3 regions of the Actinoplanes ianthinogenes genome follow, and region 1 is predicted to be linked to each of the others. Evidence: riboswitches for the same ligand, from Rfam matches in the RefSeq annotation. Region 1 holds a riboswitch; each other region holds the start of a gene.
The links. A riboswitch is a leader RNA that binds a small molecule or an ion and turns the genes downstream of it on or off. The one in region 1 is predicted to bind cyclic di-AMP.

Region 2: it holds a riboswitch for cyclic di-AMP, as region 1 does, so the genes downstream of both, Aiant_RS35890 (C40 family peptidase) here and Aiant_RS22990 (coiled-coil domain-containing protein) in region 1, are expected to answer to the same signal.
Region 3: it holds a riboswitch for cyclic di-AMP, as region 1 does, so the genes downstream of both, Aiant_RS30155 (C40 family peptidase) here and Aiant_RS22990 (coiled-coil domain-containing protein) in region 1, are expected to answer to the same signal.

The regions. Positions count from the first base shown of each region.
Region 1 is NZ_AP023356.1:5,097,166-5,104,581, reverse strand. Features, by position in the region: gene Aiant_RS23025 (DHA2 family efflux MFS transporter permease subunit) at 1-91, shown strand, start outside; gene Aiant_RS23020 (hypothetical protein) at 79-636, opposite strand; gene Aiant_RS23015 (ABC transporter ATP-binding protein) at 700-1,473, opposite strand; gene Aiant_RS23010 (ABC transporter permease) at 1,475-2,368, opposite strand; gene Aiant_RS23005 (TetR/AcrR family transcriptional regulator) at 2,556-3,164, shown strand; gene Aiant_RS23000 (hypothetical protein) at 3,255-3,620, shown strand; gene Aiant_RS22995 (coiled-coil domain-containing protein) at 3,680-4,711, opposite strand; cyclic di-AMP (ydaO/yuaA leader) riboswitch at 4,717-4,853, opposite strand; cyclic di-AMP (ydaO/yuaA leader) riboswitch at 5,062-5,193, shown strand; gene Aiant_RS22990 (coiled-coil domain-containing protein) at 5,199-6,236, shown strand; gene Aiant_RS22985 (glycoside hydrolase family 65 protein) at 6,303-7,416, opposite strand, start outside.
Region 2 is NZ_AP023356.1:7,965,604-7,973,019, reverse strand. Features, by position in the region: gene Aiant_RS35900 (epoxide hydrolase family protein) at 123-1,196, opposite strand; gene Aiant_RS35895 (MarR family winged helix-turn-helix transcriptional regulator) at 1,250-1,681, shown strand; gene Aiant_RS35890 (C40 family peptidase) at 1,738-2,700, opposite strand; cyclic di-AMP (ydaO/yuaA leader) riboswitch at 2,716-2,851, opposite strand; gene Aiant_RS35885 (M56 family metallopeptidase) at 2,965-3,882, opposite strand; gene Aiant_RS35880 (BlaI/MecI/CopY family transcriptional regulator) at 3,879-4,229, opposite strand; gene Aiant_RS35875 (cytochrome ubiquinol oxidase subunit I) at 4,306-5,721, shown strand; gene cydB (cytochrome d ubiquinol oxidase subunit II) at 5,733-6,713, shown strand; gene Aiant_RS35865 (ATP-binding cassette domain-containing protein) at 6,989-7,416, shown strand, end outside.
Region 3 is NZ_AP023356.1:6,611,703-6,619,118, forward strand. Features, by position in the region: gene leuS (leucine--tRNA ligase) at 1-1,151, shown strand, start outside; gene Aiant_RS30135 (nucleotidyltransferase domain-containing protein) at 1,611-2,333, shown strand; gene Aiant_RS30140 (TVP38/TMEM64 family protein) at 2,450-3,250, opposite strand; gene Aiant_RS30145 (type 1 glutamine amidotransferase) at 3,343-4,056, opposite strand; gene Aiant_RS30150 (Mur ligase family protein) at 4,078-5,298, opposite strand; cyclic di-AMP (ydaO/yuaA leader) riboswitch at 5,768-5,897, shown strand; gene Aiant_RS30155 (C40 family peptidase) at 5,904-6,734, shown strand; gene mraZ (division/cell wall cluster transcriptional repressor MraZ) at 7,409-7,416, shown strand, end outside.

The sequences.
Region 1 (7,416 bases):
CGGGGTGTCCCTGCTGCTCCTGCTCGCCGCCTTCGGGCTGAGCTTCCTGATGCCCCGGCAGGGAAAGCCGGAGGGCGATCACTTGGGGTAAACCACCCCGCTACGGCCGCTGTACAGGTGCCGGGTGCCGTCGGCCTCGTAGCCCGTGTTCGGCGCGTCCAGCCAGACGACGTAGGGCGCGCCCGGGATCAGCCCGGTGATCGTGGCGCTGATGGTGCAGCCGGTGCCGGCCGGGACGTTCTTCCACACCGGCGCCGGCTGGGCGCCGGAGACCAGTTTCTGCGGGACGGCGGTGACCCGGTAGTTCGAGTCGTACTGCCGGGGCCACTCCACCTTGAAGCCGCCCGCGATCGGGGTCACCGCCACCGGGATCAGCACCGGATCGGTGGCCGGCCAGGCCTTGGTGCAACTCGGGTTCGCCGACGGCAGCGACGCGGTCACCCCGGCGGTCGGGCGGGCACTGCCCAGCGACGGCGTCGGGCTCGGGGTGGCGCTGCCGGAGACCAGCACCGACCAGGTGCCGCCGGGACTGGGCGCGGAGGCCGTCGCCGGGGTCGTCCCGGAGCCGGAACCGGAGCCGCATCCGGCGGTCACCAGCGCGGCCGCCAGCACCAGCCCGGTCTTGACGCGCCGCATCCCGGCCCCTCCCGCTCGGTCCCCCTCTACCCGTTCGGCGGGGGGACCCGGCGGGCTTAGCCGTTACTTGCGGCTGAAGGCCTCGTACTCCTTGAGCACGTCCTCGGTCGGGCCGTCCGCCCGGATCAGCCCGGACTCCAGCCAGATCACCCGCTCGCAGGTGTCCCGGATCGACTGCTCGCTGTGGCTGACCAGGAACACCGTGCCGGCCTCGGCCCGCAGCTCGCGGACCCGGGCCTCGCTGCGCTTGCGGAACTTGGCGTCACCGGTGGCCAGCGCCTCGTCGATGAGCAGCACGTCGTGCTGCTTGGCCGCGGCGATCGAGAAGCGCAGCCGGGCACCCATGCCGGAGGAGTACGTCCGCATCGGCAGCGAGGCGAAGTCGCCCCGGTCGTTGATCCCGGAGAAGTCGATGATGCTCTGCTTCTTCTCCTTGACCTCGGCCGGCGACATGCCCATGGCCAGGCAGCCGAGCTCGACGTTGCGGTCGCCGGGCAGGTCGTTCATCAGGGCCGCGTTCACGCCCAGCAGCGACGGCTGGCCGGCCGCGTAGATCGCGCCACGGGCCACCGGCAGCAGGCCGGCGACCGCGCGCAGCAGGGTCGACTTGCCCGAGCCGTTGCTGCCGATCAGGCCGATCGCCTCGCCCTTGTACGCCACGAAGGAGACGCCCTTGACCGCGTGCACCTCCCGGACGTTCGCCGCCTTGGTGCGGGTGACGATCCGCTTGAAGCTCGCGAGCGGGCTCTGCTGCTGACCACCGGCCGACCCGTGGATCTTGTAGATCACGTGGGCGTTGTCGGCGATGACAGTGGGGATGCGCTCGTCGTCGGCGATGTCAGCCACGGCCGTAGCCCTTCTCTCCGCGCCAGAAGTAGACGAAGCCGCCCAGGCCCACGACCAGCGACCAGATGACCGCCTCGGTCCAGAGCTGGGCCGGGCTGCCGGCCAGCTTCACGTTCTCCATCAGCGCGTGCCGGTAGAGCTCGATGAAGACCAGCAGCGGGTTCAGCTCGACGGCGAACAGCTTCCAGCCGTGCAGGTGCTCGGTGAACCGGGTGACCGGGTAGAGCACGGCCGAGCCGTACAGCCAGAACCGCATGATGAACGGGATCAGCTGCTTGACGTCGCGCATCTTGGAGCCGAACCGGGCGCAGGCCAGCGCCAGCCCGGTGTTGAAGATCGACTGGAGGATCATCGCCGGGATGACCAGCAGCCACTCCAGGTTGACCGGCTCCTTGACGACCACGATCACCAGCAGCACGACCAGCGCGGTGACGAAGTTGCGGATCTCCACCAGGGCCACCGACAGCGGCAGGCTGGCCCGCGGGAAGTGCAGCGCCCGGATCAGGCCCAGGTTGCCGGTGATGGCATTGATGCCGTTCTGCACCACCGACTGGGTGAACTGGAAGACGAAGACGCCGATGCAGAGATACGCCACGAAGTTGTCGACACCGCCACGTGTGCCGATCACCACACCGAAGATGATGTAGTAGACGAAGGCGTTGAGCGCCGGCGTCAGCACCTGCCACAGCGCGCCGAGGTTCGTGTTGCCCAGCGAGGACGTCGTCTTCGCCTTGGCGTGCGCGGCGATGAAGTGGCGATACCCCCACAGCTTGCGGGAGTACTCCACGAGTCCGAGCCGACGCCCGGAAGAGGTGAGGCCGTGCCGTCGGGCGAGATCCCTGGGGGAAACGCCGGTAGCGGCATCGGCAACCGCCGTCTCTGGCATGGACTGGTGCTCCGATCTCGTCAGCCCGGGCGAAGCAGCGGACTCCGGTGACTTGCCTTCGAACACAGCTAGCAGCATGACAGGCGTCCGCCGACGCCGATGGAACGGGTTCGTATCGACGTTGAAGGAACGGTAGCCGACCAAACGGCGGAACGCAACCGTTACGTCGTAGCGCTATAGTTACCGGGTGGCGACAGTCAAACGCGCACCTGCCGGAGCGGCGGTGCTCCGGAACGACATCACCGTGGCGATTCGTAACGCGGTCATGAGTGAGCTGGCAGAGGTCGGTTACGGCCGCCTGTCGATCGAGGCCGTGGCCCGGCGTGCCGGCGTCGGCAAGACCGCCATCTACCGGCGATGGAGCAACAAGCTGGAGATGGTACTGGAGATCATCACGGAAGTCGCCGGTCGCAAGGTGCCACTTCCGGACACCGGCTCGTTCTCCGGCGACCTCGACCTGCTCATGATGATCGTCAGCAAGGCGCTGCAGCACCGGGTGGCCTCGCAGATCATCCCCGACCTGATGGCCGAGGCGGCGCGGAACCCGCAGATCGCCGAGACCCTGCAACGGGTGCTGCGCACCCACCAGCAGTCGGTCGGGGAGAAACTGGTCGGCCAGGCCATCGCCCGGGGCGAGCTGCCCGAGGACACCGATCCGGAGGTGGCCGTCGACCTGATCCTCGGCCCGCTGTATTGGCGGCTGGCCGTCTCCCGGCAGCCGATGAGCGACGACTACCTGGAGAAACTGGCCGCGTCGGTGCTCGGCTCGCTGAAAGCCGGCGGCGCCGCCAAATAACCGGGTCGCAACCCGCGGAGTTCTGCATCGGGCCGGTGTCAGGCCGAAGGGAGAAGTCGTTCCCGACACCCACCCTCCGGAGCCGGCCCGATGCATTCCTCGCACGCCCCTCGCGTCGACACCACCGTCCTGGACGCGGCCGCCATGCTGGCCATCGCCATGGGCCGCACGCCCGACGCCGGCCTCGGCTTGGCCCCGCAGCGGCCGGCCGTGGTGACCGGCGCCGCGGTGGTCGGCGCCTGGCGCAGCCAGGACGGCATGGTCCGGCTCCAGCTGCGCATCGATGGAACGTACGCGGGGCAGGTGGCCGGCCGCCGGAAGCGGCCGGCCGGCACCTATCGGATCGACGGCGCGTCGGTGGTGCTGCACGACGCCGTGTCCGGGCTCAAGACCCCGGTCACCGTCCTGCACGAGGGCGAGCTCGAGATGGCCGGGCACCGCCTGCTCCCCGCCTGAAATTCCCTTTTTCGGTACGGCCTGCGCGCGCCGGCCGTACCGAAAAGCGGGTTTGAGATTTACGTCACCGACAGGTGCACGTGGTTCGTGTGGTCGGTCGACGGCGTGCCGCCCGCCCCGCTGTACGACTTCCATCCACTGCTCGGCAGCCAGATCCGCTTGAACCAGATCACGTAGAGCACGCCCAGCGTGTCCGAGTTGTGGATGAAGTAGTTCGCCAGGTTGGTCCCGTAGGTCTTGCTGGCCCCGGTCGCCACCCCGCCGAACCCGTTCTTGTCGGCGGCGAAGTCGCAGGCCCGTCCCTTCGGATGCTCCCCGCTGTTCTGCGGCCGGTAGCAGGCGACGTACCGGGTGAAACCGGCCTTCTGCGCCTGCTTCATCGCGAACAGCAGGCGTGGGCTGATGCAGCCGTCCGTCGTCGGGTCCGGCACGCACTTGCCGTCCAGGTCGCCGGAGGGCTTGTCGGCGTCCGCGCTGCCGCCGCTGGAACCCGCGTCACCGGAGTCCCCGCCCTGGTTCGCGTCCTTGAGCGCCTGCTCGGCCTGCGCCTTGCGCTTGGCCATCACGTTGACCTGCTTCTGCTGGTCGACGATGGCCGCGTCGATGCCGGTCTTGGCCGTCTGGCGGTCGGTGCGGGTGTTCTTCAGGTCGGCGATCGCCTGGTTCTGCCGGGCCGCCACGGTGGTCAGCAGCTGGGCCCGGTCCAGGAAGCCGGCCGACGAGTCGGCGCCGAGCATCGCGCTGAGCGGGCCGAGCCGGCCCATCGTGTAAGCCTGCTGGGCGTACTTGTTGAGCGCGGCCTGCTGGGGGCCGAGGGCCGCGTCCAGCTTCTTCAGCTCGGCGGCGAGGCTGGTCTGCTGCTGCTTGGATTTCGCGAGCTTGGCCTTGGCGTCGACGTAGCCTTTCGAGGCCTCGTTGAGCTTGTCGAGCAGGGCTTTCGCGCCGCCCTCGCCGTCGTCGCCGGACTCGCCCGGCGCGGTCAGCGGACGCGGCGCGGCAGCCGCCGGGCCGGCGACACCGGCGATCCCGCATGCGGCGACCAGGAGCGCTAGAAAGGCCGCCCATCGTCGCCGCGCAGTCACATGCTGCACTGGCTGTTTCCTTCCGTCGGCCGCCGGCCGGGTTAGCTGACGGGCTCGGGATGAAGGAAGTCCCTACCGCGTGATGCGGATTCGCCCCGGAAGAAAGGTGGATCCCCGGCTCGCTCGTTATGCGATTAGGCGGCGGTCCCCGCGCGGGAACCGCGACGACCATACCCCAGCGGATCGACGAATCGACAGTTCTCGTACCCATTGCGACGGCCCGGTCACGAGTCGTGATGCGATTACGGAAAGTCGTTGTGCGGTAACAATTTTGGCCGTTTTCCGGACGCTGATGTACCGAGATATCTCAGGTAAACTGGCCGCCGGTCCTGCCAGGACGGCACCGCCCCCGAGTTGCCGGCAGGCCGCCGCCCAATCACCGAAAGGTGAGCCGGGGAACCAGGTAGTTGGGGTGAATCCGCTATATGCGGTAGGGATAGCTTCCGTCCCGAACCCGTCAGCTAACCCGGTCGGCGGTGACAAGGAAGGATTGTTGATGACCGCACGTCCCCGCCGGTGGCTGACGCTTGCCCTGGCGCCGTTGGTGGCTGCCGCCATATTCGTGGCACCGGTCACCCCGGCTCATGCCGCACCAGGCGGCAACCCGACGACCGCCGATGAAGGCGACGGCGACGGCGACCTCTCCGACCAGATCGAGGCGACGAACCGCCGGTACGTCAACGCGAAAGCCGCGGTGGCGAAGTCGAAGAAGACCCAGAAGGAGCTGGCCGCTCAGATCAAGACCGCGGAGGCCCGGCGTGATCAGCTGGTTCCCGAGGTCAACGCGATCGCCAAGCAGCAGTACCAGGTCGGCAACCTCAGCTCGCTGAGCTTCCTGCTCCGGGCGAACGACTCCACGGACTTCCTGGACAAGGCGGTCTCGCTGGAGGAGATCAACAAGCTGCACGACGAGAAACTGCACGAGCTGAACACCCTGCTCCAGGACATCACCGCGGACAAGACCCGGCTCGACGCCGAGGTCAAGAACGAGGAGCAGCAGCTCGGCGTCCAGCAGAAACTGCACGACTCGGCCGAGGACCAGCTCGAGCTGCTCGGCGGCGGCACCGGCATCAACAAGACCATCACCGCCGGCTTCGTCGACGCGACCTCGAAGACGGCCGCTCCGGCGCCGCGCAACTCCGACGGCGGCTTCTCGCCGGAGTCCTGCAACCAGAAGGACCCGACGACCGACGGCTGCATCACCAAGCGCACGCTGCACCTCTACAACGAGGTGAAGAAGGCCGGCTTCAACATGTTCGTCGGCTGCCACCGCAACGGTGGCCCGTTCGAGCACCCGAAAGGCCGGGCCTGCGACTGGTCCCTGCAGAAGAGCGGGTTCTCCTCGGCGACCGGCAACGCCAAGATGATGCGGTACGGCAACGACCTCACCGCGTTCCTGGTGCGCAACGCCGACCGGCTCGGGATCTATTACGTGATCTGGTACAAGCAGATCTGGTTCCCCGCGACCAACAACTGGCACGCGTATCACGGTCCGAGTGACCACACCGACCACGTGCACGTGTCGCTGCTGTAATCGGGCTCTCGTACCGAAAAGCCCCCGCTTCCCTCCTCGGGAAACGGGGGCTTTCGCGTCAGGACGTCAGTGCGGGGTCGCGCGCCGCACCGGAGCCCGCCCGGCCGGCTGCGACGGCGACGGGCCGACCGGCCCGGCCGACGGGATCGCCATGGTCACCGGGCGCACCTGGGTGACCTCGATCTCCTTGCCGTGGTGCAGCAGCGTGAGCCGGGCCGACCCGCCGCCGTTGCGCAGCGAGTAGGTCACCTCGTCGGCGGTGACGTTGACCCGCAGCCGCAGACCCCGCCAGAGCAGCGAGAAGTCCAGGTTGTTGATCCGGCTGGGCAGCCGCGGCGCGAACGACAGCTGGCCGTTGAAGTCACGCATCCCGCCGAGGCCGGCGACCAGCGCGATCCACGAGCCGGCCAGCGACGCCACGTGCACGCCGTCGCGCGCGTTCTGGTGCAGGTCGTGCAGGTCCATCAGGGCGGCCTCGCCCAGGTAGTCGTGGGCCAGCTCCAGGTGACCGGTCTCGGCCGCCATCACCGCCTGGATGCAGGCCGACAGCGAGGAGTCCCGGACCGTACGCGCGTCGTAGTACGCGAAGTTGCGGGTCTTCTCCTCCGGGGTGAACGCGTCACCGCGGATGTACATCGCCATCACCAGGTCGGCCTGCTTGACCACCTGCTTGCGATACAGGTCGAAGTACGGGTAGTTGAGCAGCAGCGGGTAGCCCTCCGGCGGAGTGTTCTCGAAGTCCCACTCCTGCAACCGGGTGAAGCCCTCGCACTGCTGGTGCACCCCGAGCTCCTTGTCGTACGGGATGTGCACGGCCGCCGCCGCGTCCCGCCAGGAGGCCGCCTCCTCGTCGTCCACCCCGAAGCGCCGCGCCAGGTCCGGGTGCCGCTTGCACGCCTCCACCGCGGTCATCAGGTTCTGCTGCGCCATCAGGTTGGTGTAGATGTTGTCGTTCACCACCGCGGTGTACTCGTCCGGCCCGGTGACGCCGTCGATGTGGAACCGGCCGTGCCGGTCGTGGTGGCCCAGCGAGCGCCACAGCCGGGCGGTCTCCACCAGCAGCTCCAGGCCGACCTCACGCTCGAAGTCGTAGTCCCCGGTGGCCTGCACGTAACGGCGGACCGCGTCGGCGATGTCCGCGGCGATGTGGAAGCCCGCGGTGCCGGCCGGCCAGTACCCG
Region 2 (7,416 bases), 2.9 Mb from region 1:
CGTCCACACCAGCGCGCTGTCCACAGCCCGCCCCCGCACGATCTCGCCTCCGCATCACACTGTCTTCGGGGAGGCCCCCCTGGGCGGGCGGGGACCGGGACGTGGCCGGATCGACACCGTGATCAGCGATTGTCGAGGCTGCGGAAGAACGCCGTGACGTCCTCGGCGAACAGCTCCGGCACCTCCAGCGCGGCGAAGTGCCCACCTCGCGGGAACTCCGTCCAGTGCCGCACGTCGTACCGCTGCTCGACCAGCGGCCGGACCGACTGCGTGAGGTCGCCCGGCAGGACCGCGACACCGAGCGGCGCCGCGCAGGTCACCGGCACGTTCACCGCGCTCTCCTTGATCAGCCGGGCGGACGACGCGGCGGTCCGGTGGAACCAGTGGTGGGCCACGTCGGCCAGGATCCGATCGTCCGGCACCGGGGTGGCCGGGTCGGACCACCGGTCGAACTTGTCCGCCCAGAACGCCAGCAGCCCGGTCGGCGAGTCGTTCAGCGCATAGGCCGGGGTCTGCGGGCCGGCGGCGAACAGCAGCTGGTGCGGGTGCCGATTTTTCGCCAGCTCCATGGTCTTGGCGAGCCGCGCCTGGTCGGCGGCGCTCAGACCCTCCGGCGAGCCGGGCGTGGGCAGGTAGTTGACGTGCACGCCGACCACGTTGTCCGGCGCGGCGGCGGCCAGGTGCCGGGAGACGCCGGAGCCCCAGTCGCCGCCCTGCGCGCCGTAGCGCCGGTAGCCCAGCCGGCTCATCAGCTCGGCCCAGGCCTCGGCGACCCGCTGCTGGCTCCAGCCGCGCCGGGTGGTGGGCCCGGACAGGCCGAAGCCGGGGATGGCCGGGACGACCACGTGGAAGTGCTCGGCGAGCCGGTCGACGACGTCCAGGAACTCGACCGTGGAGCCGGGCCAGCCGTGGGTGAGCACGATCGGCAGGGCGTCCGGGTCGGCGTTGCGCAGGTGCATGAAGTAGACCCGGTCACCGCCGATCTCGGTGACGAACTGCGGGTACGCGTTGAGCTCGGCCTCGTGCGCCCGCCAGTCGAAGGTGAGCCACCGATCGGTGAGGGCGCGGACCCGGGCCAGGGGGATGCCGTAGTCGTCGCCGGCGCCGGGCAGCTCGTCGGGCCAGCGGGTGCGGGTGAGCCGGTCGGTCAGGTCGTCGAGCTCGGACTGCGGGAGGTGGACGCGGAATTCGTTCATGCGGCTAACGTTAGACAAACTAACGTTAGTTCGTCCAATGTTATGCTGGACACATGGATCAACTGCCGAGCTGGCTGCTCACCCAGGCCGCCGCGCACGCACACCGGCTGGTCGGCGACGGGTTCGCCGAGGTGGGCGCGCGGGGTTATCACTACCGGCTGCTGGAGTCGCTGATCGCGGACGGGCCGGCCAGCCAGGCGGCGCTCGGGCGGCGCACCGGCATCCACCTCAGCGACCTGGTCGGCGCGCTCAACGAGCTGGAGGAGGACGGATATGTGGCCCGCTCCCCCGACCCCGGCGACCGGCGGCGCAACGTCATCACGGTGACCGAGACCGGTCAGGAGCGGTCGCGGGACCTCGCGGAGCGGGCGGCGGCGATCCAGGACGAGTTACTGGCGCCCCTGAGCGCGGGAGAGCGCGAGCAACTGGCGGCGCTGTTGCGAAAGGTGCTGACCGGCGCTTCCCGCCGTACGCAAAGGGTCTGAAAAGCGAACCGCTCCCGGCGCGGGCCGGGAGCGGTTCGGATACCTGGACCGGAGGGTCAGCCCGCGGGCCGGCGATAGCCGGCGATCGGCCCGCGATCGATCGTCGCCATCCGCACGTGGTCGCCCGTGTGCGGCGCGTGCACCACCATGCCGCCACCGATGTAGATGGCCACGTGGTGCACGTCGGAGTAGTAGAAGACCAGGTCACCCGGCTTCAACTCGCTCCGGCTCACCGACTTCCCGGAACCCCACTGATCCTTCGTGTAGTGCTCGAGATGCACGCCGACGGCCGCCCACGCCGCTTTCGTCAGACCCGAGCAGTCGTAGCTGTTCGGGCCCTCGGAACCGAAGACGTAGGGCTTGCCGATCAGGTCGCAGGCCCGCTGCGCGGCCCGGCCACCCATGTCGTTGGTGTAGTCGACCGGGCACGGGCCGGTCTTGTACGGACCGTCGTCGGTGTCGCCGTACGCCTTGAGCCGCAGCTTCTGGAGGGAGGTGATCTCCTTCTCGATCGCCGACTTCTTGGTCTTGAGGTCGGTGTCCCGAGTGGCGATCTCGGTCGCCAGGGCGTCCAGTTTCTCCTTGTCAGCGGCGTACTTGTCGCGCAGCGTCACGACGCTGCTGATCGACTCCCGGCGGTTGGCGGCCAGCTGCTCGAGAAGCGAGAGCTTCTCGGTCAGATCGTTCGGCGAACCGCCCAGGATCGCGCCCATGGCGCTCGGCGGACCCTGCATGTAGGCGTCGGACGCGAGCCCGCGCACCTCCGCCAGCGCCACGTCGACCTGTTTCTGCAGCGGGGCGAGCGTCTTGTTCAGCTGCTTCTGCTGCTTCTGCAGCTTGAGCAGCTTCCCGTGGGTGTCGTTGTAGTCCTCGATCACCGGCTCGAGTTCGTTCCACTGCTTGTCGATCTGGTCCTCGACGCTGGACGGCGAGGGCGTGGCGTGGGCAACGACGGGTCCGGTGAGAACGAGTCCGGCGGCGGCAACCGCGGCGAGCAGGCCGCCTAGTACGCGCTTCACGTAGGTGCGTTGTCCTTTCTTCCACTCGGCCGCCGACCGGGTTAGCTGACGGGTTCGGGCGGGAAGCACGCCCGGCCACCGTTGCGATGGCTTCACCCCACACACCTGGGTCCCCGGCTCGCCGTCTCCGGCGATTAGGCGGTGGCTCGTCAGATCGGCCGGATGGACGATGGGGGGCTGCCGAACCGGGGACCACCGTACTCGGATCATGCAGGCAAATGAAGCTTGCCCGCGCGGCGAAACCGCCCGCACACCTTCCAATACTCAGAGTGAGCGAAATGGCCACGCGTCCAGGGCCTGCCCAAGCCAGGGCACCACCAGGATCACGGTAGGTAACACCAGGAGACCGGCGGCGGCGACCCCGGCGAGCACCGAGAGCGTCCTCGAGGTGGGCGCCGGACCGGTCAGCCGGTCGAGCCTGCGGGAGCGGGATTCACCCGCCGGGTCGGCCGGGGCCTCCTCCGCGAGGGGTACGGCGTCGGACAACCGGGCCAGCGCGGCGCGCAGTGGGGCCGCACCGACCCGGCGCCGGGCGGCGTCGTCGGACACCATCTCGAGCAGCAGGTGCACCGCGTCGAGCGGCGCCCGGGAGCGCAGCGGTCGCGGCACCGCCTGATAGAACGCGGTGAACGACTCCATCACCAGCTCGTGCCGGTGCCGCAGGTGCGCCTGCTCGTGTGCCAGCACGGCGTCCACCTGCGACCGGTCCAGAATCCGCAGCACCGCGTCGCTGAGCACCACCCGCGGCTCCCGGCCGGGCACGCAGTACGCCAGCGGCAGCGCCCCGTCGAGCACCCGCACCTCGGCGCCGCCCAGCTCCCGGTGCCGTTCGGCGCGGTCGAGCAGATCGGCGAGCATCCGGTGCCGCTCGCGCCGGGCGCGTGCCCGCGCCGAGACCTTGATCAGCGAGATCAGCAGCCGGATCACGATGGTGGCCGCCACCGCGAGGGAGAAGATCAGCGCCGCGACGGTCCACGGGTGGTCGGCGCCGGCCGCCCGGGTCAGCTCCTCCGGGGCGGCCAGCACCACCCCGAGGGCGCAGAGCACCGCGGTCAGGGTGAGGGCCTGCCAGAGCAGGACGGCGGCGACCGGCGCGCGGTCGGGCCAGCGGGCGCCGGCCAGGATGCCCGGGACGACCAGCGAGAGCGTCAGCCCGAGGGCTCCGAGGATGAGTGCGGTCACGTCTCTTTCGGTGTGGCGTCCAGGGCGGCTTGGATCGCGCCGGGGGGCAGCTGACCGAGGAAGTATGCCAGCGCGGCGTCCTGATCGGGGGAGGCGCTCAGGGCGTCCATCATGAGCGCCGCCGTCATCTCCTCGCGAGTCTGCGCGGCGGCGTACTTATAAGCTTTGTCCGCTTTTATTTGGACAACGAGCTCTTTTTTCGCGAGACGGTCCAGGACCGTCATGACGGTCGTATATGCCAAGTCGCGGTTTTGGCTGATTCTTTCGTGCACCTGCCGGACGGTCAGCGCCTCCGGAGCATCCCAGAGCTGCGTCATGACCTCGCGTTCGAGATCGCCTAGTGCCATGTGACCCATCCTACTAGAGCCGGTAGTACTACGTCTCGTAGTATCTACTACGAAGAGTCGTAGAGGGGGCTTCCCGATGGACGTGCTCGACCTGACCCGGCTGCAATTCGCCGTCGTGACGATCTATCACTACCTGTTCGTGCCGCTGTCGATCAGCCTGTCGGCGACTGCGGCGGGACTGCATCTGACCTGGTTGCGGACGGAGAATCGCAAGTATCAGGAGCTGACGAAATTCGTCGGCAAGCTGCTGATCGTCACGTTCGCGGTCGGCGTCGTCACCGGGCTCGTCCAGGAGTTCCAGTTCGGGCTCGGCTGGAGCGCGTTCGCCAAGTTCTACGGCGACGTGTTCGGGCCGACCCTCGCGATCGAGGGGATGCTCGCGTTCTTCCTGGAGGCGACCTTCCTGGCGCTCTGGTATTTCGGGTGGGAGCGGCTCCCCCGCAAGCTGCACGCCGCGACGATCGTGGTGGTCGCGGCCGGGACCCTGCTCTCCGCCTACATCATCCTGGCGGCCAACTCGTTCATGCAGAACCCGGTCGGCTACGAGCTGGACGCCACCACCGGGCGCGCCCACCTGACGAGCTTCTCCGCGCTGATGACCAACGAGGTGGTGCTCGCGGCGTTCCCGCACACCATGGCCGGGGCGGCCATGGCGGGCGGAGGCCTGCTGCTCGCCATCGGCGTGTGGCGGCTTGCGGCCGACACCGGTTTCCGTACGCTGGCCCGGCTCGGCGCCTGGCTGACGCTGATCGGCGGCGCGCTCACCGCGCTGACCGGCGACCACCTCGGCAAGGTGATGACGGCGGTGCAGCCGATGAAGATGGCGGCCGCGGAGGCGCTGTACTCGACGACCACCGGGGCGCCGTTCTCGGTCTTCGCGCTCGGGAAGCTCGGACACGAGAAGCCGTTCCTGACCATCGAGGTGCCGCGGCTGCTGTCCTTTCTGGGCACCGGATCCTTCGACGGGACCGTGCAGGGGATCGACGATCTCCAGGCGCAGTACGTGGCGCAGTACGGCCCGGGGAGCTACGTGCCGATGATTCCGGTGGCGTTCTGGACGTTCCGGCTGATGATGGGCGCCGGCATCGCCGGGATGGTCCTGGCGGCGTATTACCTCTGGGCCTCCGCCGGGAAGAAGTCGCGGCTGCCGCTCCTCCCCGCCTTCCTGCAGAGGGGCGCGGGAGTGCCGGGCTGGGCCAAGCGGATCCTGCTGCTCTCGCCGCTGCTGCCGGCCGCGGCCAACACGTTCGGCTGGATCTTCACCGAGACGGCTCGGCAGCCGTGGCTCGCCTTCGGGATCTCCAAGGTGGCTGACGGGATCTCCCCGGGGCTGACCAGCGCCGAAGTCATCGCTTCGCTGGCCGGGTTCACGCTGGTCTACGGGTTGCTGGCGATCGCCTGGTACAAGCTCGTTGTCCATCTCTCGAAAAAGCCGCTTACATCCGAAATTTTGGATAAGTCGCCCGCGGCTGAACCCGCCCCGGCCTACTAGGAGACCGTCGCATGATCACCTTCTGGTTCGCGATCCTCGTCCTCGCCTGGGTGCTCTACTTCGTCCTCGAGGGCTTCGACTTCGGCGTCGGGTTGCTCGCCCCGTTCCTCGGCCGTGACGAGCACGAACGCGGCGCGGCGATCCGCACCATCGGCCCGTTCTGGGACGGCAACGAGGTCTGGCTGGTCGCCGCGATCGGCGTCACCTTCGCCGCCTTCCCGGACTGGTACGCGGTCCTGCTCTCCGCCCTCTACCTGCCGATGGTCGGCATCCTGCTGCTGCTCGCGATCCGCGGCGTGGCCCTGGAGTTCCGCGGCAAGCACGATTCACCCGCCTGGCGCCGCCGCTGCGACTGGCTGCTCGCCGGCTCGTCGGCCGGCGTGGTGCTGCTCTGGGGCGCACAACTCGGCGTCTTCGTCCACGGACTCGCGCTCGGCGCCGACGGCACGGTGATCGGGAACGGTCTCGGCCGCAGCCTCGCCCCGCTGCTCACCCCGGCTGCCGGGCTCGGCGCGCTGGCCGGGCTGCTCGGCACGGTGCTGCTCGGCGCGACGTTCCTGGCCCTGCGGACCACCGGCCCGGTCCGCCGCCGCGCCGTCGCCCTGGCCCGGCACGCCGGAAACGCCGGCACGGTCGGCCTGCTGCTCGCCGGTGTCGCCACCGGATCGCGGCTGACGCTGGTCGCGGCGGTGCTCTGCTTCATCGCCGGGATGCTGGCCCGGCAGGGCCGGGAGGGCGGGGCGTTCGCGGCGACCGCGCTCGGGGTGGCCGGGGCGGTGCTCGCGGTCTTCACCGCGCACGGGTCGGTGGTGCTGCGCAGCACCCTCGACCCGCTCTGGTCCCTGACCCGCTCGGAGGCCGCGGCCAGCCCGTCGTCGCTGAAACTGATCACCGTGGCAGGCGTGCTCATCCTGCCCGGGGTGCTCGCCTATCAGGCCTGGTCGTATTGGGTGTTCCGCCGCCGGATCGCCAGCGAACGGATCCCGTCGTGAGTCTCCGCGGCGCACGGCCCGCTGCTCGCCGTCTGCTTTCGATCAAACCCCTTTCCGGTACGCCCACAGCACCCGGCCCCGACACACCCGCCCCGGGCCTCCCCGCCTCACCCCGTCCCGACACACCCGCCGCACCAGGCCCATCCACGGCACCCGACTCGCCGTCGGGAGCTGGCTTGCCGGCAGCACCCGACTCCCCCGCAGCAGCCGGCTCGCCCGCCGACGCCCCGGCTCCGGACGAGCATCGCTCCGGGCCGGCTGGGCCGGGGCGGCGGGTGGCTCGTGGGCCGGTCGATCCGCGGCTGCTGCGGCACGCGCGGTCCGGGCGCGCCGGAGTCGCCCTGCTCGCCCTGATCGGAACCGGACAAGCTGCCGCAACCCTCGCCATCGCGGTCGCGCTCTGCTGGCTGGTCGCTCCGTCCCTGTCCCGCTCGATCCTGCTCGGCGGATCCCGGCCGGCCGCGATCACCCTGCTCGCCGGGGCGTTCGCGGCCCGCGGCCTGCTCTCCTGGGCCGAACAGGTGGTAGCCCGCCGCACCGCCGCCCGCGTCACCGACGAGCTACGCCGCTCCCTGCTCGCCGCCATCATCCGGCGCGGCCCGGCCTGGGTGGCCTCCTACGGTGCCGGCCGTCTCACCACCATCCTCGGCACCGGCCTCGACGCCCTGCGCCCGTGGTTCTCCGGATACCTGCCGTCCCTGGT
Region 3 (7,416 bases), 1.5 Mb from region 1:
CGGAGACCCCGCTGTCCCGCAAGAAGGACTGGGTGCAGGTCGAGCTGGACCTGGGCGACGGGCCGAAGACGTACACCCGCGAGACCAACACCATGCCGCAGTGGGCCGGCTCCTGCTGGTACGAACTGCGCTACCTGGACCCGCACAACGACAAGGTGCTGGTCGACCCGGCCAACGAGGCGTACTGGATGGGTCCCCGCTCGGCCGGCGACCCGGGTGGCGTCGACCTGTACGTCGGCGGCGTCGAGCACGCCGTGCTGCACCTGCTGTACTCGCGCTTCTGGCACAAGGTGCTGTTCGACCTGGGCCACGTCTCGTCCTTCGAGCCGTTCAAGAAACTGTTCAACCAGGGCTACATCCAGGCGTACGCGTTCCGCGACGCCCGCGGCGTGATCGTCCCGGCCGAGGAGGTCGTCGAGCGCGACGGCAAGTGGTACTACGGCGACCAGCAGGTCAACCGTGAGTACGGCAAGATGGGCAAGTCGCTGAAGAACGTGGTGACCCCCGACGAGATGTGCGAGCAGTACGGCGCCGACACGTTCCGGGTCTACGAGATGGCGATGGGCCCGCTGGACGTCTCCCGTCCCTGGGAGACCCGGGCGGTGATCGGTTCGCAGCGCTTCCTGCAGCGAGTCTGGCGTCTGGTGGTCGACGAGGAGACCGGCGCGGTCCGGGTCACCGACGAGCCGCTGGACGCCAAGTCCCGCAAGGTCCTGCACAAGGTCATCGCCGGCGTCCGCGAGGACATGGCCGAGCTGCGGTTCAACACCGCGATCGCCAAGCTGATCGAGCTGACCAACACGCTGACCCCGCTGCCCACCGTCTCCCGCGAGGCGGTCGAGCCGCTGGTGCTGATGCTGTCCCCGTTCGCGCCGCACCTGGCCGAGGAGCTGTGGGGCAAGCTGGGCCACATCGGCACGCTGGCCTACGCGGACTTCCCGCAGGCCGACCCGGCCCAGCTGGTCGCCGACTCGATCACCTACCCGGTCCAGGTCAACGGCAAGGTCCGCGGCCGGGTCGAGGTCGCCCCGGACACCCCGGAGGAGGAGGTCCGGGCGCAGGCCCTGGCCGCCGTCGCCGAGGCCCTGGCCGGCAAGGACCCGAAAAAGGTCATCGTGGTGAAGGGCCGCCTGGTCAGCGTGGTCGTCTGAGCCAGGTTCCCCGCGCCACCCGGGCCGATCTCGCCACCCGCGAGGTCGGCCCGTCGCTTTCGGCCATCGCCGGCGACAACCATCCCCGCTGCCGCGATGCCGCCGGCTTCCGCGCGGATCCTTTTCTGGTACGACTGGCAGTCCCGTGGCGGTCGGCTCGCGAGGCCGAGGCCCCGAACGACCGCGGCGCGTGTCGTGCGGGTCCGCTGGGGGACCGCGCAGCGCCCGCCCGCCTGCAGCTCGTCCGTCTGCAGCTCGTCCGTCTGCAGCTCGTCCGTCTGCAGCCCGCCCGCCTGCAGCCCGCCCGCCTACAGCCCGCCCGCCTACAGCCCGCCCGCCTGCAGCCCGCCCTCCCAGGGGGAGCCAGCCCATCGATCATTTTGGGCTAGAAGGCCAAGATCCCGCAGACGGCCTGTGGATAACCGGCTGCTGTGGAGACCGCTCGATACGGTTCGCGGGATGGAGATCGCGGAAAGCTTCGTGCGCCGGGCCGACGTCCTCGCTCCGGGGCTGGTCGAGGGGTTCTATCTGCAGGGGTCGGTGGCGCTCGGGGACTACCGGGCGGGGGTCAGTGACGTCGACTTCGTGGCGGTCACGTCGCGGCCGCCGGCGCCCGAGCTGATCAGGCGGATCCATCAGGAGCTGCCGCGCCGGCCGCATCTCGACGGGGTCTTCGTGGGGTGGGACGACCTGCGGCGGGATCCGGCGGAGCTCCCGCCCGGGCCGGCCGTGCACGAGGGTCGGGTGCTGGCCGCCTCCGACTTCGAGCGGAACCTGGTCACATGGCACGTGCTGGCCCAGGCCGCGGTGACGCTGCGCGGGCCCGAGCGGCCGGAGATCTACACCGACTGGCCGGCGCTGGCCGAGCGGACCCGGGCGAACCTGGACTCCTACTGGCGGCCGTGGGTCCGGCGGCTGCGGGTCGGCCCGGCCGGGTTCACGGGCTGGGCGGTCTCCTGGACGGTACTCGGGGTGGCGCGGCTGCGGCACACCCTGGAGGCGGGGGAGGTCACCTCGAAGACGGCGGCGGGTGAGTTCGCGCTGCGGGCCTACGGGAACCGCTGGGAGCGCATCGTCGGGGAGGCGCTCCGGATCCGCTGCGGCGGAGCGTCCCGCTACCGGAACCCGGTGCGCCGCCGTGCCGACCTGTTGGCCTTCGCGGAGCGGGTGCTGGCGGACTGAGGCGGCCGGCGCCCGGCAGCTCCGCCCGTACCGAAAAAGGCTTTCCGGACAAAACGGCCCGACACGGAAGGGCAGACCGTGCGGAGGAGCGGCCCGCGGGTGGGGGAGCGGTCCGGTCAGGCCGGAGTCGCGGTGGCCACCGGGCCGGCGGCGCGGCGGGAGGTCTGGCGCCAGCGGATGACGATCGCGGTGCTCAGGATGAAGCTGATCGCCGCCGGGGCGATCGTGATGGCGCTCATCCGGCCCGGAGCGGCCACCGCGGCGCCGATCACGGCGTAGGTGACCGTGGACGGGATGGCGGCGATCGTGGTGCCGAGCAGGTAACGCTTGCGGCAGACGCTGGTGGTGCCGTAGGCGTAGCCGACCAGGCCGAACGGGGCCAGGGGCAGGAAGCGGACCAGGAGCACGGCGGCCAGGCCACGACGGTTGAGCCAGCCGTCGAGGCGGGCCAGCCGGCCGCCGGCCTTGGCCTGGAGCGCGCCGCGGCCGGCCCAGCGGCCGGCGTAGTAGGTGGCGATCGCCGCGATCACGGCGGCGGCCAGGGCGGCGATCGCGCCGGTGGCGGCGCCGAGCAGGGCGCCGCAGGCCACGGTGACCGCGGTCCGGGGGACCAGGACGGACAGGAGCAGGCCGCCCAGCACGGCGACGGCGACGGCGGCGCCCGGGCCGAGCGCGACCACCGCGTCGCCGATGTCGCGCAGCGGCAGGGTGCTCGCGGCCACCGCGAGGCCGCCGATCAGCGCGGTCAGCACGCCGAGCCGGACCAGGCGCCGCTTGCGGCTGATCGGGGCGTGCGCCTCCGGCTCCGCCGGAACCGCCGCGACCGGCGGCTCGAGGACGGCGACGGACCGGCTGATCGGCGCAGCCTGAGAGTCCCCGGCGAGGGCGCCCACGGGGCGTTCAGGTTTGTCGGTCATATGCAGGCCTACCGCCCCAACGGCTCGTCGGTTCAGGACACGGTCGTGCAGTTTGTTCCGCGCTCGTCTTCGTCGTCGTGGTGCCGAGGCACTCAGGCCGGGGCCGTGGCGGCGAACCGCTCGCCCCTCAGCCGCTCCGGCCAGGTGTCGTCAAGGGGCGCAAGCCTATCCGCGCCGGTCGCCCAACGCAGTAGCAGATCGGCTATCGCTGGGTTGCGAGCGAGCGCCGGCCCGTGCGAGTACGTCCCGATGATCTTGCCGGCCCAGGCGCCCTCGGTGTGCCCGTCGTTGCCGATGCCACCGGTCACCCGGGCCAGCGGCGCGGCGTGCTGGCCCAGGTGAGTGCGGCCGCCATGGTTCTCAAAACCGGTCAGCGGGGGAAGCCCGAGCCGCGGGTCGATGTCCCCGCGGAGCTCGCCGACCGCCCGGGTCTCACCCCGGTCCGAGGTGATGTCGAGCAGACCGAGCCCGGCACATTTCGTCCCCTTGGCGAAGAACGAATGACCGAACAGTTGGTAACCCGCGCAGATGGCCAGGACCGAGGCGCCCTGGTTCACCGCGCGGTGCAGGCCGCCGTCGGTGATCAGCCGCTGCGAGGCGAGCGACTGCGGGCCGTCCTCGCCGCCGCCGATCAGGTAGATGTCGGCGGTGGTGGGCATCTGCATGTCGGAGCGGACCTCGTAGGTCTCCACCGGGATGCCGCGGGCGGCCGCCCGGTGCGCCAGGATCAGCAGGTTGCCCCGGTCGCCGTAGGTGGAGAGCAGATCCGGGTAGATCCAGACGATCCGCAAGGTGCTGTCGTTCATGCCTTGACCTCGGTCTTGGTGTTAATTGACACGGTCGAGCACCGCGCGGATGTCCTGGAACGCCGTGTAGTTGGCGATCACCTCGAGGCGGCCGGGCGGGACCGCGGCCAGCGCCTCGTCGAAGGTGTTTACGTGCTGGAACGGCACCCGGTTCACTTCCAGCCGGACGGCCAGGTCGAACGCCCGGTCGCCGGTGATCAGCACGCGCCGGTCGCGCAGCGGGGCGAAGTCGACGTCCCACAGCCACGAGGTGTCCAGCCCGTCGGGGTCCCGCGCGTTGATCGAGAGCAGCGTCGGCGCCTGGTCGGCCATGTCGAACGCCTCCAGCCAGCTCGCCGGGTTCTTGGCGAGCAGCAGCCGGATGTTGCGGCCGTCCCGGTCGACCTGCGCGTACCGCCCCGCGATGGAGGTCACCCGGGAGAGTCGCGGGAGGGCCTCGATCGGGCGGACCCCGAACTCACCGGCGACCGCGAGGGCGGTGGCCGCGTTACCCAGGTTGACCTTGCCGGGGAGCTGGAGCTTGACCAGGTGCCAGTCGCCGCGCGGGTCGATGACGCCGTCCTCCTCGACCACCCACTGCGGGGTCGGCCGGCGCAGCGGGCAGCCGGTGCACCACCAGTCACCGTTCGCCCGCTCGATCGGGTGGCCGCTCTCCGGGCAGACGAACGAGTCGTCGTGCCAGCGCTGACCGGCGCTGAACCACGTGGTCTGCGGGCTGCTGACGGCTGCCCAGACCACCATCGGGTCGTCCGCGTTGGCCACCACCCGGATCTCGGGGTGGCCGGCCAGCGCGGTCTTCCACAGCTGCGCCATCATCGCCACCTCCTTCGCCCGGTCGAGCTGGTCGCGGGAGAGGTTGAGCAGGGCCACCACCTTGGGCCGGGTGGAGTCGATCACCTGGGCCAGGTAGTGCTCGTCGACCTCCAGCACGGCGAACGGGGTGTGTCCCTCTTTCGCCAGGGCCGAGGTGTGGCCGGTGGGCATGTTCGCCCCGTAGCCGTTGGTGGCGACCCGGCCGAGCACGCCGACCGCGGCCGCGGTGAGCCGGGTGGTGGTGGTCTTGCCGTTGGTGCCGGACACCAGGGCGACGGCGCGCCCGGACGACAGGTGGGCCAGCAGGTCCGGATCGATCTTGAGGCCGATCCAGCCGCCGATCACCGAACCGTCGCCGCGTCCCGCGGCCCTGGAGAGCGCGGCCGCGGTCTTCGACGCGGTGGTCGCGACTATGGCCCGCAGGGGCATCTTCCCGTCCGTCACGCCAGCGAGGGTACCGGACCCCGGGGTTACGTCGCGTTGCCGGAAGGCACCCACCACCGTTGCTGTGGCCCTCCTCCCATCGGATTACCACGTTTGCGCCGGTGCCCTGACGTTTCGGGGTTCCTAATGGGTTACCACCCGAGAAATTGTGTGTTCTGGTTCACTTCCCTATTTCGACGGAATGTAGTCGGATGAATGCAATCGGTGATGACATTTGTCTTGCGGAGCGAACAAATGGGACAGCGTCCGTCATGCCAAACACGGTGTGTGACTGAATCGCACCTGACGATCATGGGCGAATTCAGGTACCAAAGATTCGCCGGCAGCAACCGCTCGCCGGTCGCGACGATCCGGTTCACGCCGAGCCCTGCCCCGGGCCGGTCGACGCGAACGCCCAAGCACCAGAACAGCTGACAAGGCATCAGGGGGCAGGGACGGGGGACCCATTTACCGGTCCGCGCCGGCGCCGCACGCCCCACGGCGGCGCCATCGGTCGGACCTTGGGGTGAAGCCACCACGGTGGCCGGGCAAGCCTTCCCGCCCGAACCCGACAGCTAACCTCGCAGGCGTGCCGGAGGGATCTCTCAACCGTGCACGAACACAGTTCGAGCCGGGGCCGCCGCATGTCCGGCGCCGGTACCGTCGCACTGTCCCTGGGCCTCTGCCTCTGCGCCGGCCAGCTCATCGGAGCTTCCCCCGCGGTCGCGTCCACCACGCAGGCCGCGAGCACGACCGCCGGCACGGCGGCCGCTGCGGCGAAGGTCACGCCCAAGTTGACCGCCTCGGTCAACACCCGGAGCCTCGCCTGGGGCTCCACTCTCAAGGTCACCGCCAAGGTCATCGACCCGCGCACCGGCAAGGTCGCCAAGGGCACGGTCCGGCTTCAGGCCTGGCGGACCAACAAGTGGGTCACCTGGGACACCGAGACCGTGAAGAGCGGTGCGGTCACCCTGGCGGCCCGTCCGACCTCCAAGGGCGTCGGTTCCGGCGTCTACGTCCGCACGCTCTTCACCGGCAGCGGCTACAACCAGGCCGCCTCCACCAAGGTCAAGATCTCGGTCAAGTCGAGCGGCGCCAAGATCCTCGCCGAGGCGAAGAAGCACAAGGGCGCGCTCTACCTGTTCGGCGCCGCCGGGCCCAAGCGGTTCGACTGCTCCGGGTTCACCAAGTACGTGTACAAGAAGGCGGCCGGCAAGAACCTGCCGCACAAGGCGAACTCGCAGCAGAAGTACGGCAAGGCGGTCAGCAAGTCGCACAAGCGGGTCGGCGACCTGATCGTCTTCCGCTCCGGGTCGTACGGCTACCACGCGGGCATCTACGCGGGCGGCGGCTACATGTACGACTCGCCGCACACCGGCGCGCGTGTCGGGAAGCACAAGATCTACGGCAGTAACTACGTCGTGCGGCGTCTCGTCGCCTGATGCCGGGCGCCGGCGCCTCCGTGAGTCGCCAGCGCCCTAGTAAGTAAGGAAACACCGCCAGTGGGGCGCGACCCGGTTCGGGTCGCGCCCCACTGGCGTTCCCGGTGCGGCACGGGCGGCCGGTCGCGGTCCGCGCCCCGCCTTCTGATCGCTGACCGGTTTCCGGTACGACCGCAGCGCCACGGCCCGGGCCGGCTCTCCACCCCTCACCGGCGGGATCCGTCCACATGGGCGCCGCCGGACCCTCCACTTTCGGCGCGGGCGACCCTCCACAAGTCCCGGCGGGAGCCTCCACTCTCCTCCACCGGGGTCCTCCACTCTCCTCCACCGGGGTCCTCCACTTCTCTCCCCGCCGCACTCCACAACCCTCCCCAAGCGGCTGAACAGTGCTTTTCGGGCGGAGTTATCGACCCTCCTGCGCCGGATGTCGGAAACCGGACCTGGTGGATCATGGTCTCGCCCTCCACTCCGCGCCACCGCCTGTGAACTGGGATTACGTCCGCGAAAACGGCTCGTGAGCGATCGCTTTCGGGTTGCAGGTGGAGGGAAGTGGAGTAGAGTGGGGCGCAGTGGCAGGACTGAGCGGACGACACCGAGAGCCTGCCGGCCCGAGTTGACAGACGGTCCACTCCCTCCGCGAAGGAGCGGCCGTCCCGGCAAAGGGGTGGGGGCCGATGTTTCT